Regions from separate parts of the Psychromonas saccharinae genome, predicted to be linked through region 3. Evidence: riboswitches for the same ligand, from Rfam matches in the RefSeq annotation. Region 3 holds a riboswitch; each other region holds the start of a gene.
What was found. A riboswitch is a leader RNA that binds a small molecule or an ion and turns the genes downstream of it on or off. The one in region 3 is predicted to bind thiamine pyrophosphate.

Region 1 (3,164 bases), 830 kb from region 3:
ATCCAACTAACATCCCACAGCAAAGCGCGTTTACTATCTGCAAATAATGGTAATTTGTCTTGCCGTTCTTCACTGGTCACCGCAATCACCTTCGAAAAACTTTGTATATATAAGACTAACCCTGCACAAAGAAACATTTGCCAGAGAGCTAATAATGCCCCCGATTGTAAATCAAAATCGAATTTAATGGCCTGATAAATAGCCAACTCAATCGTCGTTGATTTAGGGCCGCCCCCCAATGCCATGACCGTGGCAAAGCTTGTAAAACAAAGCATAAACACTAACCCGCAAACATGCGGTAATTGTTGACGTATAACAGGCCACTCGATTAATTTAAATTTATTCCAGTGATATATACCAAGGTGAGCAGATAATTTATGATGTTCAGTCGGAATCGATTGTAATGATTGTAAAAATAACCGCGCAGCAAAGGGTAAATTAAAAAATACATGAGCCAATAGAATGCCATTTAACCCATAAATTGAAAAAGGCAGTTGTTTATCAAAATAATTAAAAATATCCGAAATCACCCCACTGTTACCATAGATTGCAAGTAAACCAAAAATGCCAACTAACACTGGCAGCACAAGGGTCGTTGCAAATAGCTTCAATAGCATTTTTTTAGCAAAGAAATGACGGCGAGATAAGGCATGCGCAACGGGAATGGCCAAGACAACACTTAACAATGTTGATATAAACGACTGATAAAAACTAAATAACGTAATATGCCGGTAATAAGTGTCAGACCAAAGCGCCGTCGGATTAAAACTAGACGAATGTGATAATAACCCCACTAGCGAAGCAGCAACAAACACAAAAATAAACCCGGCAGTAATAATACCGGGTATAAAATGACGCGATCTATGCATTAATTAATATCACACTTACTCAATTGACCCATTCAACCATTCTTTTATCCATGCTTTATTATGGTTAGCGACTTCGTTATCAGGGAAATAATAAGATTTGCTTGGTTTGGATAATTGCTTAAACCCATCGGGTAAATCAACATCAATGACCGGATACATCCAATTACTCGTTGGAATAATCGATTGAAACTCTTTGCTGATAATAAATTGCATAAATTGATCAGCAAGAACGGGATGATGACTACTTTTTACTTTAGCAGCAACTTCGACCTGTTCATAATTACCTTCTGAAAAACTAGCCGCTGCATACTGTGTATTTTCTTCTGCAATAATATGATATGCCGGTGATGTGGTATAAGAAAGTACCATATCAGCTTCCCCTTCTAGGAACATATTATAAGCTTCAGACCAACCTTTCGTTACCGTCACTGTTTTTTTGGTTAGCATTGACCAAGCATCCTGCGCTTTATCGCCATATACCCATTTCATCCACAACATTAGCCCTTGGCCCGGTGTAGAGGTGCGTGGATCTTGGTAGATAACTTTAATATCATTACGCTCTTCCACCAGTTCCTTTAAACTTTTTGGTGGATTTGCCAATTTTTCTTTATTATAAACAAAGGCAAAATAACCATAATCAAAAGGAATAAAGGTTTTATCTTCCCAACCACCGGGTAAAGTGATATTGGTCATATCGACTTTATGTTCAGCTAATAGTCCCGTATTTTTTGCTACGCTCATACTATTATTATCAAGCCCAAGTATCACATCCGCTTTACTATTTTCACCTTCAAGACGAAGACGATTTAAAATAGAAACCCCATCATCAAGGGCAACAAATTCAAGCTCACAGTCACATTGAGATTCAAATGCAGCTTTAACTTTAGGACCGGGGCCCCAATCGGACGCGAAGGAATCGTACGTATAAACAACTAATTTATCAGCCAAAGCCGGCATTGAAATAAGGGTTGATACAGCAACAACAGAAAGGATTTTTTTCACTATGCACTCCATATATAGTCTGGACATGAGCATAGAAAGTGGCTATCAATAAAGGTCAAAGATTAGCTCAATTCCTACGCCAGTATTATCTGGTTCAGGTCGACGGGTAAGTTTTACAAACAATCTCAGCCTAAAAAATAAGCACCCCGTTGAGAATTATTATTATACACAAAAGGTTGAGTTAAATAATACTTATTTACGCTTTCTAGCGACTACTGATAATTAAGACATCAATAGACCGTATATCTATCAACAAACAGATGAGTTAAGGATCGAATTGATAGACGCTGATTTTTTCAGTAATAATTATAAAATATATACCCGTTACCAATCAAGATGCGTTTATCAGTCACTAGCTCGGATACCAAGGCAAGGCGTAACATGATGGCAATGGCTAGCCCTTATCGAATGTTATAACGCAGTATTGGTGTTCGAGCTAGTGACCCGCAGGGCAAGATGAGAGGCAAACATCTTCGTTGTTATAAAGTCTCGATTTAACCCGTTAGATCTTCACCTTTATGCCTAGAATCTGCTCACCTCTCATCTTGCTGATTTCTGCATCTTGAATGGTAACGGGTATAGATATCAAATATATTTAAAATATGTGAGCTATACTCTTTTTACACTATTTGAATTTCCATACTGCATAAAGAATTAAACACGGAAGGAATAATAATTATGCCCCCGACGCATTCGAATATTCACCAACAGCCAATATATCCATCGATCAAAAAGTTACGAAATCGCTATAAAACAGCATTATCTCTCATCGCCATTCTTATTATTTTATCGCAAATTGTTATGCAGTCGCTATTATCTAATTTAGTTCATGATTCCGATACAATAAACCTTGCTGGCAGACAGCGCATGTTAAGCCAGAAAATCACTAAATTAAGTTATTATATTTTATCAACCTCCTCGTTTGAGCAAACAAATCGCTATCGCAGTGAACTAAAAAAAACCACTGCATTATGGCAAACATCACATGATGGATTGATTAATGGCAATAAAGCACTCAATTTACGCGCTAAAAATAGCACCGAAATAAAAGCTTTATTTGCTCAAATAGAGTCTCACTTTCAAACCATGCTTAACATAACGAAAATCGTACTCACAACCGATGAAAAACAACATCTACAAAATACGATTGCAAGATTACCGTTCTCCGAAAATGCTTTCTTAACGGGAATGGACAAAATAGTATTTCAATATGCAAAAGAAGCGAATGATAAAGTTTTAATCGCGAAATGGACTGAAATAACACTGTCTGTTATTGCCTTAATCGTTCTCTTA
Region 2 (3,164 bases), 2.1 Mb from region 3:
GATTTTTAGCTAAGTCAAAACGTTCATCAAAGTTATGCCATTGATATTTACTTTGTTTAGCTTCGATACCATAGCGGTCGTAGTCGTTGTTAAGTTCTACGTCTTTTTCTGCGCCAAAGAAGCCATTGAAGTTTTCTTCACAGGTTAGGTAAGTGCCCCATGGGGTTTGTCCGTTTGAACAATTATTAATGGTACCGAGTATTTTTGTACCGGTTGGATCAGCTTTTGTCTTTAATAGCTCATGACCTGTCGCTGGCCCTGTCATTAACATTTCTGTATTTGCAGTGATACGGCGATTTAGTTTGCCGTTTTTATCCATAACCCATTGTCCATTTTGTTTACCTATTTCGACAATTGTGACACCTAATGCAGCTTGTGCTTTTTTTACATCGTCGGCTGTCATTGATTTACCTTGATGTGGAAAAAGAAATTTATAATTAGTGTATTCATTATTAACAGCCAGTAGAGCTCGGTCTTTGGACATTGGAAATAAGCTCATACCATCGGTATTATCACCAAATTGCATTGCCTGTGCCGTTGAGTTTTGTTGGCCATCGGCATTAAACGCAGGAGCATTGGCAAAAATAGGGTCACCCCAAGACATTAAATTACGCGTGGTATAACCTGCTGGTACGGTTATTGTGTCAGCCGTTGAAGTTGGAATTGCCGTGAAATTTAATAATGGGCTATTTATGCTTCCTGCAATTGCTTTTGCCACTGGGTTCAAGGCTAAAAATGTCCCCGCGCCGATGGCTGCTGAACCGAATAAAAAACCACGTCGAGATAAACGTGCATTCACCATCTTGCTAAAATCAGTGTCTTTATCTAATGAGTTTGTCATGGGATTACCTAGTTAATATTTAGAAGTCGGGTATTTATACCAATCGTAATAATTAGCTGATCTATTTTCCTGCGCAAAATTTAGATCACATATTTAATACAATTGGTTTTAGAATGACTGCTAGGCTAGCACCGTAATGTGACAGGTTTGTTACGGATTTATATTTTTATTAAACATTTAATCATGTCGATATTGTCATCAGCTTTATGCTTCCTTTTTTGGAAGTGATTTTATCGTGACCTTTCTATTGACAATAAAATCAAGGTTATCTATTCTGATTTTGGAATCGGGGGGGCCTAGCGGCTGAGAGAACTCATAGAGTTTGACCCTTATTACCTGATCCGGGTTATGCCGGCGTAGGGAGATTATACTGAGAATTCAGGCCCTACTATTATTGTTAATAGTGGGGCTTTTTTTTGCTTTATATTCTTTCATTGTTAATTTTTACGAAAGGATTAAACCGATGGAAGCAAGTGTTGCCATTCAAATATTACCAGAAACCGTCGATAAAGATGAAATCATCCGCGTGGTTGATAACGTTATCGATTATATAAAAAGCACTGGGTTAAGTTATTACGTTGGCCCCTGTGAAACCTCTATTGAAGGTGATTTTGACCAATTATTTGATGTATTAAAAGAATGCCACAAAATTGCAATTAATGCTGGCACACCGGGCGTTGCATCTTATATCAAAGTGACTTACCACCCGGAAGGTGACGTATTATCTATTGATAAAAAGGTCACTAAACATCATCAATAAATGCATCCCTATTGGCACACTGCTTTTGCTTATTGGGATATGGGCGTTTATTTGTGCAGAAAATATTGTGCCTGCTTTTATGCTGCCATCTCCTCTTGATGTTGCCCACGCCTTTATCCGTGATTTTTCACTTTTAATGCAACATACAAGTGTCACCCTAGTGGAAGCTTTTTGGGGATTGAGCTTAGGAATTATTGTTGGTTTTATCGTTGCTGTTTTAATGGATGAATTCAACTTTGCCTATCGCAGTTTTTACCCATTAGTTGTGCTTACTCAAACCATTCCAACCATTGCTATTGCACCGCTGTTAGTACTGTGGATGGGGTATGGCATGGCGCCTAAAATGGTATTGGTTGCGTTAACCACCTTTTTTCCTATCACAATAGGGTTACTCGATGGTTTTAAATCAGCAGATAAAGATATGGTTGATTTAATGCGAGCAATGGGGGCGGGAAAGCTGCAAATATTTCGATATATAAAGCTGCCGGGGTCGATGACTCATTTCTTTTCGAGTCTCAAAATCTCTGTTACTTACTCTATTGTCGCTGCCGTTATTTCTGAATGGCTTGGCGGGTTTGAAGGGTTAGGCGTCTATATGATTCGAGTCAAAAAATCCTATGCATTCGATGAAATGTTTGCGGTTATATTCCTGATTTCGATCTTAAGTTTAGTGCTGATGAAATTAATAGATTTATTAAAATATACTGCCCTTAAATGGGAAAGAGCAAAATAATTAAGGAAGATAAATAGATGAAAAACTTACTTTATATCGTTATGTCGATATGTATCAGCTGTAACGTTATGGCTGCGGACGAAAATAATACATTAGTACCTATTACGTTTTTGTTAGATTGGACGCCCAATACAAATCATACCGGAGTTTATGTCGCACAGGAAAAGGGGTATTACGAAGCAGAAGGGCTTAAAGTGGATATTGCTCAGCCAAGTGATGGTGATGCTGCGATGTTAATTGCGAGTGGGCGCGCCCAATTTGGTGTGAGTTTTCAAGACTCTTTAGTGCCGGCCTTTACTCGAAGAAATAAGGTGCCAGTGACTGCTATTGCTGCGTTAATTCAACATAATACATCGGGCCTTGTTACATTAGCGTCTTCTGGAATTACACGACCTAAAGCATTAGCTGGACATAAATACGCAACTTGGGATATGGCCATTGAAAAAGCGATGATGAAGGAGTTAATCGAGTCCGATGGTGGCGATTATTCAAAACTAACATTAATTCCAAGTACCGTGGCCGATGCTATTTCAGCCATTCAAACCAATGTCGATAGTGTTTGGGTTTACTATGCGTGGGATAAAATTAGAGCTGATATTGCCGGAGTAGAGACTAACTTCATGGCGTTTAAAGATTATGCACCTGAACTTGACTATTATAATCCGATTTTAATTGCAGGCGATGAGTACCTTAAAGCGAATCCTGAACAAGCAAAAGCATTTTTACGTGCGACCGAAAAAGGCTATCAATTTGCGATGGCTCATCCCAATCAAGCGGCTAAAATTTTAACCAAACTTGTGCCCGAGTTAGATGAAAAATTAGTGATGAAA
Region 3 (3,164 bases):
ACGTTTATTTAATTCATTATTTAATGTGTCCGGTGAATAAGTAACAAACTCTTTCCATGATTCATCTTGATGATTAACAATATAATTAGCAGCTTGCTCTAATGCGTTATTAAATGCGATTACAACGTGCTTATCATAATTTTTAGCATTCGCAATCAATATAAGCTCATCATAAACAGGCACCCCATGTTCTTCTGGAAAAAAACTTTTAGTTTGAATGCCTTCTAATGCCAAATGAGTAGCTTCAAAGTTTCGAAATCCCCCCCAGATTGCATCTACTTCACCAGAAGCCAGGGAAGTGGTTAAATTCATGCCAACATTTACTATTTCAACATCGGTAAGCTGTACATTATGCGACATTAACATCGGCCCTAATGCCGCTTGCTCATTGCCAACTACGGATATACCAATTTTTTTACCTTTGAGGTCGGTTAACCCTTTAATATGACTATTATCTAATACTGTTAATGCATTAAGTGGGGTCGCAATTAACGTAGCCGTTCGAATAAGTGGTAAACCGGCAGCAACATCCATAATCAAACTTGGTTGATAGGAAACAGCGAGGTCAACTTTCCCCTCTGCAACCAACTTAGCAGGCATACTCGGATCTTCAGGCTGTTGAATATCAATATCAAGACCTTGTGCCTTAAAGTATCCACGTAGCTGAGCGATAACAATCGGCCCATGGTTTGGATTAACAAACCAATCGAGCATTAAAGTTACTTTTTTATTCTTAGCCATCACCGATGATGACATAGTAGTGACAATCAACAGGATAATTGTTAATAGTTTATTGAATTTCATTAATGTTCCTTCTATGCCTTTTACATATAAGATACTTGACGCTTTTAATGCACAATTATTTTTTAATAAAACCGATTACGATTAATTAAAAAATCACTCCGCCAAATATAGGGATGGTGCAAGAGAGTACCATAGACATTAAATAATCGGTATACCACTGCATAAAATCTCAATCGAACATTATCGTAAATCTTGATGGCCTCGAAAAAAATGATTAACGGGACCATGCCCATGACCAACGGATAATTCATCTGCATGAGCAATGGCTAATGAAATATATTGTTTAGCAAGCATAATAGATTGATATAAGTCGTGGCCTTGCGCCAAATAAGAAGCAATAGCAGAAGACAATGTACAACCCGTTCCATGAGTATTTTTTGTATCAATGCGACGACGGGAAAATGATTCAATTGAATCCTGCGTAATCAATATATCAACGCTTATTTCATTCATTGCTAAATGCCCTCCTTTCAATAATATCGCATTAGGTGTTAACGCCCTTAATGGGTTAACAAAATTGTTTATATTATCGATTTCTAAAGAGTATTTTTGCCCAGTCAATACAGCTGCTTCCGGGATATTAGGTGTAATTAAATGGGCTAATGGAAATAGGTCGGATATTAATGTATTCATTGCAGAGGAAGGCAACAACAAATCACCACTGGTTGCCACCATAACCGGGTCAACAACAACAAATGCAGGGCGATACTGTTTTATTTTTTGCGCAACAAGTTTAATAATATCAATGCCGGCTAGCATGCCAACTTTGACCGCAACAATATTAAGATCCAGAAAAACTGCATCCAGTTGCTTTGCAATATACGCAAGGGGGATTGGAAATATAGCACTGACAGATTGCGTATTTTGAGCTGTTATTGCAGTGATCACCGAACACGCATAACCACCAGTAGCTGAAATAGCCTTAATATCAGCTTGAATACCGGCACCCCCACCGCTATCAGAGCCCGCAATAGTTAAGACAATCGGGGGAGACTTTGTCGTATTAGTGGCTAAATCAATGGAATTTGACATAAATTTCCTCTCACCAGCGAGCAGGATCTACATCAAGCAACTCTTTGCTTTTTCTAACAAAAAGCATAAATAGCAAGATAATAGTTCCCTACGCCAGTATTAACTGAATCAGGTTCTACGGGTCTTGCTCAATAGTGAATCAACTAATACGCAATCTCAGCCTTAACAGCCCCCCGACTATATTTATATAAGTACAATAACGAAAAAGGTCGAATTGCACTTATGTGTATGCGTAAATCTAACGTTGGTCGTCGACCTCTACCCCCTCAGGTATCGAAAAAGTAAAGTAATCTGCAGGTATATTTTTACTTTTTTGAGAGTACGTTAAGGCGAAATCACTACGTTGTCCTTGTGCTTCAATTACTTCAAAACGGCTAATATTCCCCGTTTTATCAAATTCAAAAATAAAACTATTTTGCGGCGCACTGACGTCTTTCGTTTTAATCATAAATTGTTCATTTTGTTTTTTAACTGTGTATTTATCCCACTGAGCTTGAGTGGCCCCAGAAAGTAAAACAAAGGGTGTACCTGCAATTGCATCACTTAAATTGACCAAGGTAACCTGTTCAATAAAAGGACTGTACATCCACATGGTAACGCCATCTGAGATAATAAGATCTTGTTCTGGTGTCAACACTTCCCAACGAAATTTACCAGGGCGAGAAATAGACAGTGTCCCTTCGCTTTTATTGAGTACCTTGCCTTCGGCATTCGTCACAACTTGAGAAAACTGAGCATTAATTTGCTTAAACTGTGCTAACTTTTCCTTTAATAAATCAGCATCACTTTGCGTGGCAGAAACAGCATAAAGTGGAGTCATTATCAGTAAAAATGCCGCTAAAATAATTTTTTTCATTGTTTAATCCTTGACTGGAGGTGGTGCAAGTACATCACGACTGCTATTTGCACCAGAAGGCGCGCTAATCACGCCCTGTGCTTGTAATTGATCAACCAATCTGGCTGAACGATTGTAACCAATTCTAAATTTACGTTGAATACTGGAAATCGACACTTTACGTGTTTCCGTTATAAATGCGACAACTTCATCAAATAGCGCATCAATCTCTTCATCTCCTTCAGCTTCTTCACCAGGAAGAAGCGTATCTAAGGACGTTTCACCATTAAGAATATCTTGAATATAATTCGGCTCACCACGTTTTTTCCAATCATTAACCACTTTATGAACTTCATGATCATCAACAAACGCCCCATGAACACGTGTTGGTACGCCCACACCTGGTGGCATATAAAGCATATCACCATGACCCAGTAATGTTTCAGCGCCCTGCTGTCCTAAAATAGTACGAGAATCAATTTTACTTGAAACC
Region 4 (3,164 bases), 1.1 Mb from region 3:
CCAGGACCTTCAATAATCACCTGAACATCATGCTCCCAGGCGATCTTACTGAGCTCACCTAAAATTTCTAATTCTGCAAACTGAGCCTGATCATTAGCATCTGCAATAGAACCAGGACGCAAACCATCGCCAAGCGACAATGACACATCATACTGCTGACAAATCAAACAAATTTCACGGAAATATTGATAGGCAAAGTTTTCTTTATGATGTGATAAACACCATTTGGCCATAATAGAACCGCCTCGCGAGACAATTCCCGTTAGACGTTTAGCAGTCATCGGCACAAAACGTAATAATACACCCGCATGGATCGTAAAATAATCCACGCCTTGCTCTGCTTGTTCGATCAAGGTATCTCGAAAAACTTCCCACGATAGGTCTTCAGCAATCCCATTCACTTTTTCAAGTGCTTGATAAATAGGAACTGTACCAATAGGCACAGGGGAATTACGTAATATCCATTCTCGTGTTTCATGAATATTGCGGCCCGTTGATAAATCCATAACCGTATCGCCGCCCCACAATGTCGACCAAACAAGTTTCTCAACTTCTTCTTCAATGGAAGAACTCACCGAAGAATTACCAATATTCGCATTAACCTTAACCAAAAAATTACGCCCGATAATCATTGGCTCTAATTCAGGATGATTTATATTGGCGGGAATAATCGCTCTACCACGCGCAATCTCACTGCGTACAAATTCAGGTGTGATATTTTCCTGTAAATGCGCACCAAAACTATGGCCCTTATGCTGAGAATGTAAATCTGTATTTTTTATCCGTTCGCGCCCCATATTTTCTCTAATCGCAACGTATTCCATTTCAGGCGTAATAATTCCCTGACGTGCATAATGCATTTGAGTAACAATTTTCCCTTTTTTAGCACGTAAAGGCTTAGCTAAATGAGCGAAACGTAATTCATCTAATTTATTATCATTTAGGCGTTTTAGTGCAAATTCTGAAGATACCCCACTTAATGTTTCACTATCATCACGTGCAGTAATCCAACTATGGCGTAGCTTATCTAAACCAAGGTGCACATCAATTTGTACTTTTGAATCAGTATAGGGACCTGAAGTATCATAAACAGGAATAGGTTCGTTTTTTTCAACACTTGGATTGTGTTCATCGTCACCAATAGCGGTGTCACTTTGATGAATTTGGCGCATTGCCACTTTGATTGGATGAAGTACTCCCTTGATAAATATTTTTTCAGAATTAGGGTAGGATTCATTATTTAAATTATGGATATAATCTTGCGCAGCTTGACGCGATTCTTTGCGTGATAAGCCATGACGATTAGTCGTTTTTAGATTTGTATTTACTTGAGTAGACATAGCATTCTTTACCTTTTAAAGTGAAAAAGAGTGCTTGTCGAAAAATAGTGGAAAGTATAAAGATCACATGAATAGTGACTTCACCTTGTTCCCTTCGTAGGTACTAACCCAATCAGGTTCCACGGATCCCGCTTATTAAAAGCAGTCTCAGCCCTAAGGCACTCCGACAAGAAAAATCAGTATAGAGTAAAAATTAGATGAATAAAAGGAAAAAGCAGCGATTAGTTTTTAGCTATCAGACATCAGTAAAAGAAAAACTAAGTATGTTTGGGTTGACTCGTGTTAAGAGCACCCCGATCAAAATACCTCGGGGGTAACAGAGGAGTTAAGATGATAACGAAGAAGATACATCTCAGGGATGATGTAAGAAGCAAGAGAATATCAAAAATAAAAAACTGATAGCTGACAGGCTAAAAACTGACAGCTACCTTTGAGCTATTTAGTTGGCTCTTGAATTTGGTATAAAGTAGGTTTATGTTCATCACACACGGTTTCACAGTCACAACTTTTTTCGATTCCCACACTAGAAAGTCCACCACAACTGCCTTGAATGCGTTTACCACCCATAATGACACCAATCGCCATCGCAACAACAACTAATAAAAAAATAACAAATGCGATAATAAATTCCATAATTCCTCCCAATTAATGAGTACTACAACGACTACCTTTGCTTTTAACGCCTTGCTCCGGACGAGTTAAAGGACTTGTATGTAAACGTGCATTTTCAAGTAACTCTTCCGTTGTATGACGAGTATTCCCCTGTTCAACTTGAATACCCGCATTTAATAAACGAGAAAGTGTGTTCTCTCCGATTTTTCGAACGATAACACCATCACAATGCATTTTATTAAAAAGTTCTATAATTGATTGTTTAGAAGAACAGCCTTTACCTTCTAAGGCGGGGTTCTTATAAACACCAATTTCTTTATTCTCTTCATTGTAAAAAGTGAATAGCTCTGTTTTTGAAAATTTATGAGAAAGCTTTTTTTCACTGGTGGCAATTGCATAAATCATCTTTAATTCCTTATACAAATAATATTAACTTTATAATAAACCAACTGTATTAAATATGTGACTTAATTTTCGCGAGAAAGATAGCTCACCTAATTATTAATGAGTGGCATTATAAGTAAACAGACAACAAAAAGCCCTTAGTGTTCCCACTAAAGGCTTTTTAGTTTATCTAAATATTAAAAATAGATAACTTATTCGTTAATTGCTTTCGCTTGAACAGCTGTTTCTAGTACATCAACAGGAACAAGTTCATAAGCTGCTTGCGGTTTTAATACCACATTAGATTTGTTTGCAACCATTAGCATTTGTTTTAAACGGCTTTCTTCAAATGGTTTAAGCAATAAACCTTGAATATCAAATAGACAATTCAAACCTAATAATTCACGTTGTAATTCAAAATGTGAACTTAGAATACTGATATCTGCTGCCGCTGATGTTTGACCCGTACGAATACGTTTAACTAATTCAATTCCCGCATTATCTGCGAGTAAAGAATCAACAATGATAAGGTCAAAATCTTGCAATGCAACTGAACGTTCAGCTTCAATTGTTGTAGCAACACCTTCAACGTAAGCAACATCAATTGATTCTAATTGCTCAATTAATTGAATACGTTCTGCAGCTTCAGCTTCAACAACCAATACCTTCATTGAATTGATTTCATTTGCCGCACTTTCACCTTTAGAAATAGGAGAAACTTGGCTATCAGCAGGAGCGCCAACACCTTCCATGCGTGCAATATAGCCACGCTTAGGAATAGTTGAAATATTCAAACCATGTAAACTTAATGTCCCAATACTTTTACGT

Region 1: another riboswitch for thiamine pyrophosphate. It lies ahead of thiB (thiamine ABC transporter substrate binding subunit); the one in region 3 lies ahead of thiD (bifunctional hydroxymethylpyrimidine kinase/phosphomethylpyrimidine kinase).
Region 2: another riboswitch for thiamine pyrophosphate. It lies ahead of ACR30L_RS03125 (thiamine-binding protein); the one in region 3 lies ahead of thiD (bifunctional hydroxymethylpyrimidine kinase/phosphomethylpyrimidine kinase).
Region 4: another riboswitch for thiamine pyrophosphate. It lies ahead of thiC (phosphomethylpyrimidine synthase ThiC); the one in region 3 lies ahead of thiD (bifunctional hydroxymethylpyrimidine kinase/phosphomethylpyrimidine kinase).

Annotation. Positions count from the first base shown of each region.
Region 1 covers NZ_CP195153.1:1,958,250-1,961,413, reverse strand. The annotation lists gene thiP (thiamine/thiamine pyrophosphate ABC transporter permease ThiP) at 1-869, opposite strand, end outside; gene thiB (thiamine ABC transporter substrate binding subunit) at 885-1,871, opposite strand; TPP riboswitch at 1,926-2,030, opposite strand; gene ACR30L_RS08640 (diguanylate cyclase domain-containing protein) at 2,550-3,164, shown strand, end outside.
Region 2 covers NZ_CP195153.1:694,937-698,100, forward strand. The annotation lists gene ACR30L_RS03120 (PhoX family protein) at 1-841, opposite strand, end outside; TPP riboswitch at 1,120-1,221, shown strand; gene ACR30L_RS03125 (thiamine-binding protein) at 1,305-1,601, shown strand; gene ACR30L_RS03130 (ABC transporter permease) at 1,627-2,334, shown strand; gene ACR30L_RS03135 (ABC transporter substrate-binding protein) at 2,352-3,164, shown strand, end outside.
Region 3 covers NZ_CP195153.1:2,785,790-2,788,953, forward strand. The annotation lists gene ACR30L_RS12355 (ABC transporter substrate-binding protein) at 1-804, opposite strand, end outside; gene thiD (bifunctional hydroxymethylpyrimidine kinase/phosphomethylpyrimidine kinase) at 985-1,836, opposite strand; TPP riboswitch at 1,905-2,022, opposite strand; gene lolA (outer membrane lipoprotein chaperone LolA) at 2,075-2,692, opposite strand; gene ACR30L_RS12370 (DNA translocase FtsK) at 2,696-3,164, opposite strand, start outside.
Region 4 covers NZ_CP195153.1:3,897,765-3,900,928, forward strand. The annotation lists gene thiC (phosphomethylpyrimidine synthase ThiC) at 1-1,340, opposite strand, end outside; TPP riboswitch at 1,413-1,516, opposite strand; gene nqrM ((Na+)-NQR maturation NqrM) at 1,776-1,973, opposite strand; gene ACR30L_RS17470 (NifB/NifX family molybdenum-iron cluster-binding protein) at 1,986-2,357, opposite strand; gene ACR30L_RS17475 (winged helix-turn-helix domain-containing protein) at 2,549-3,164, opposite strand, start outside.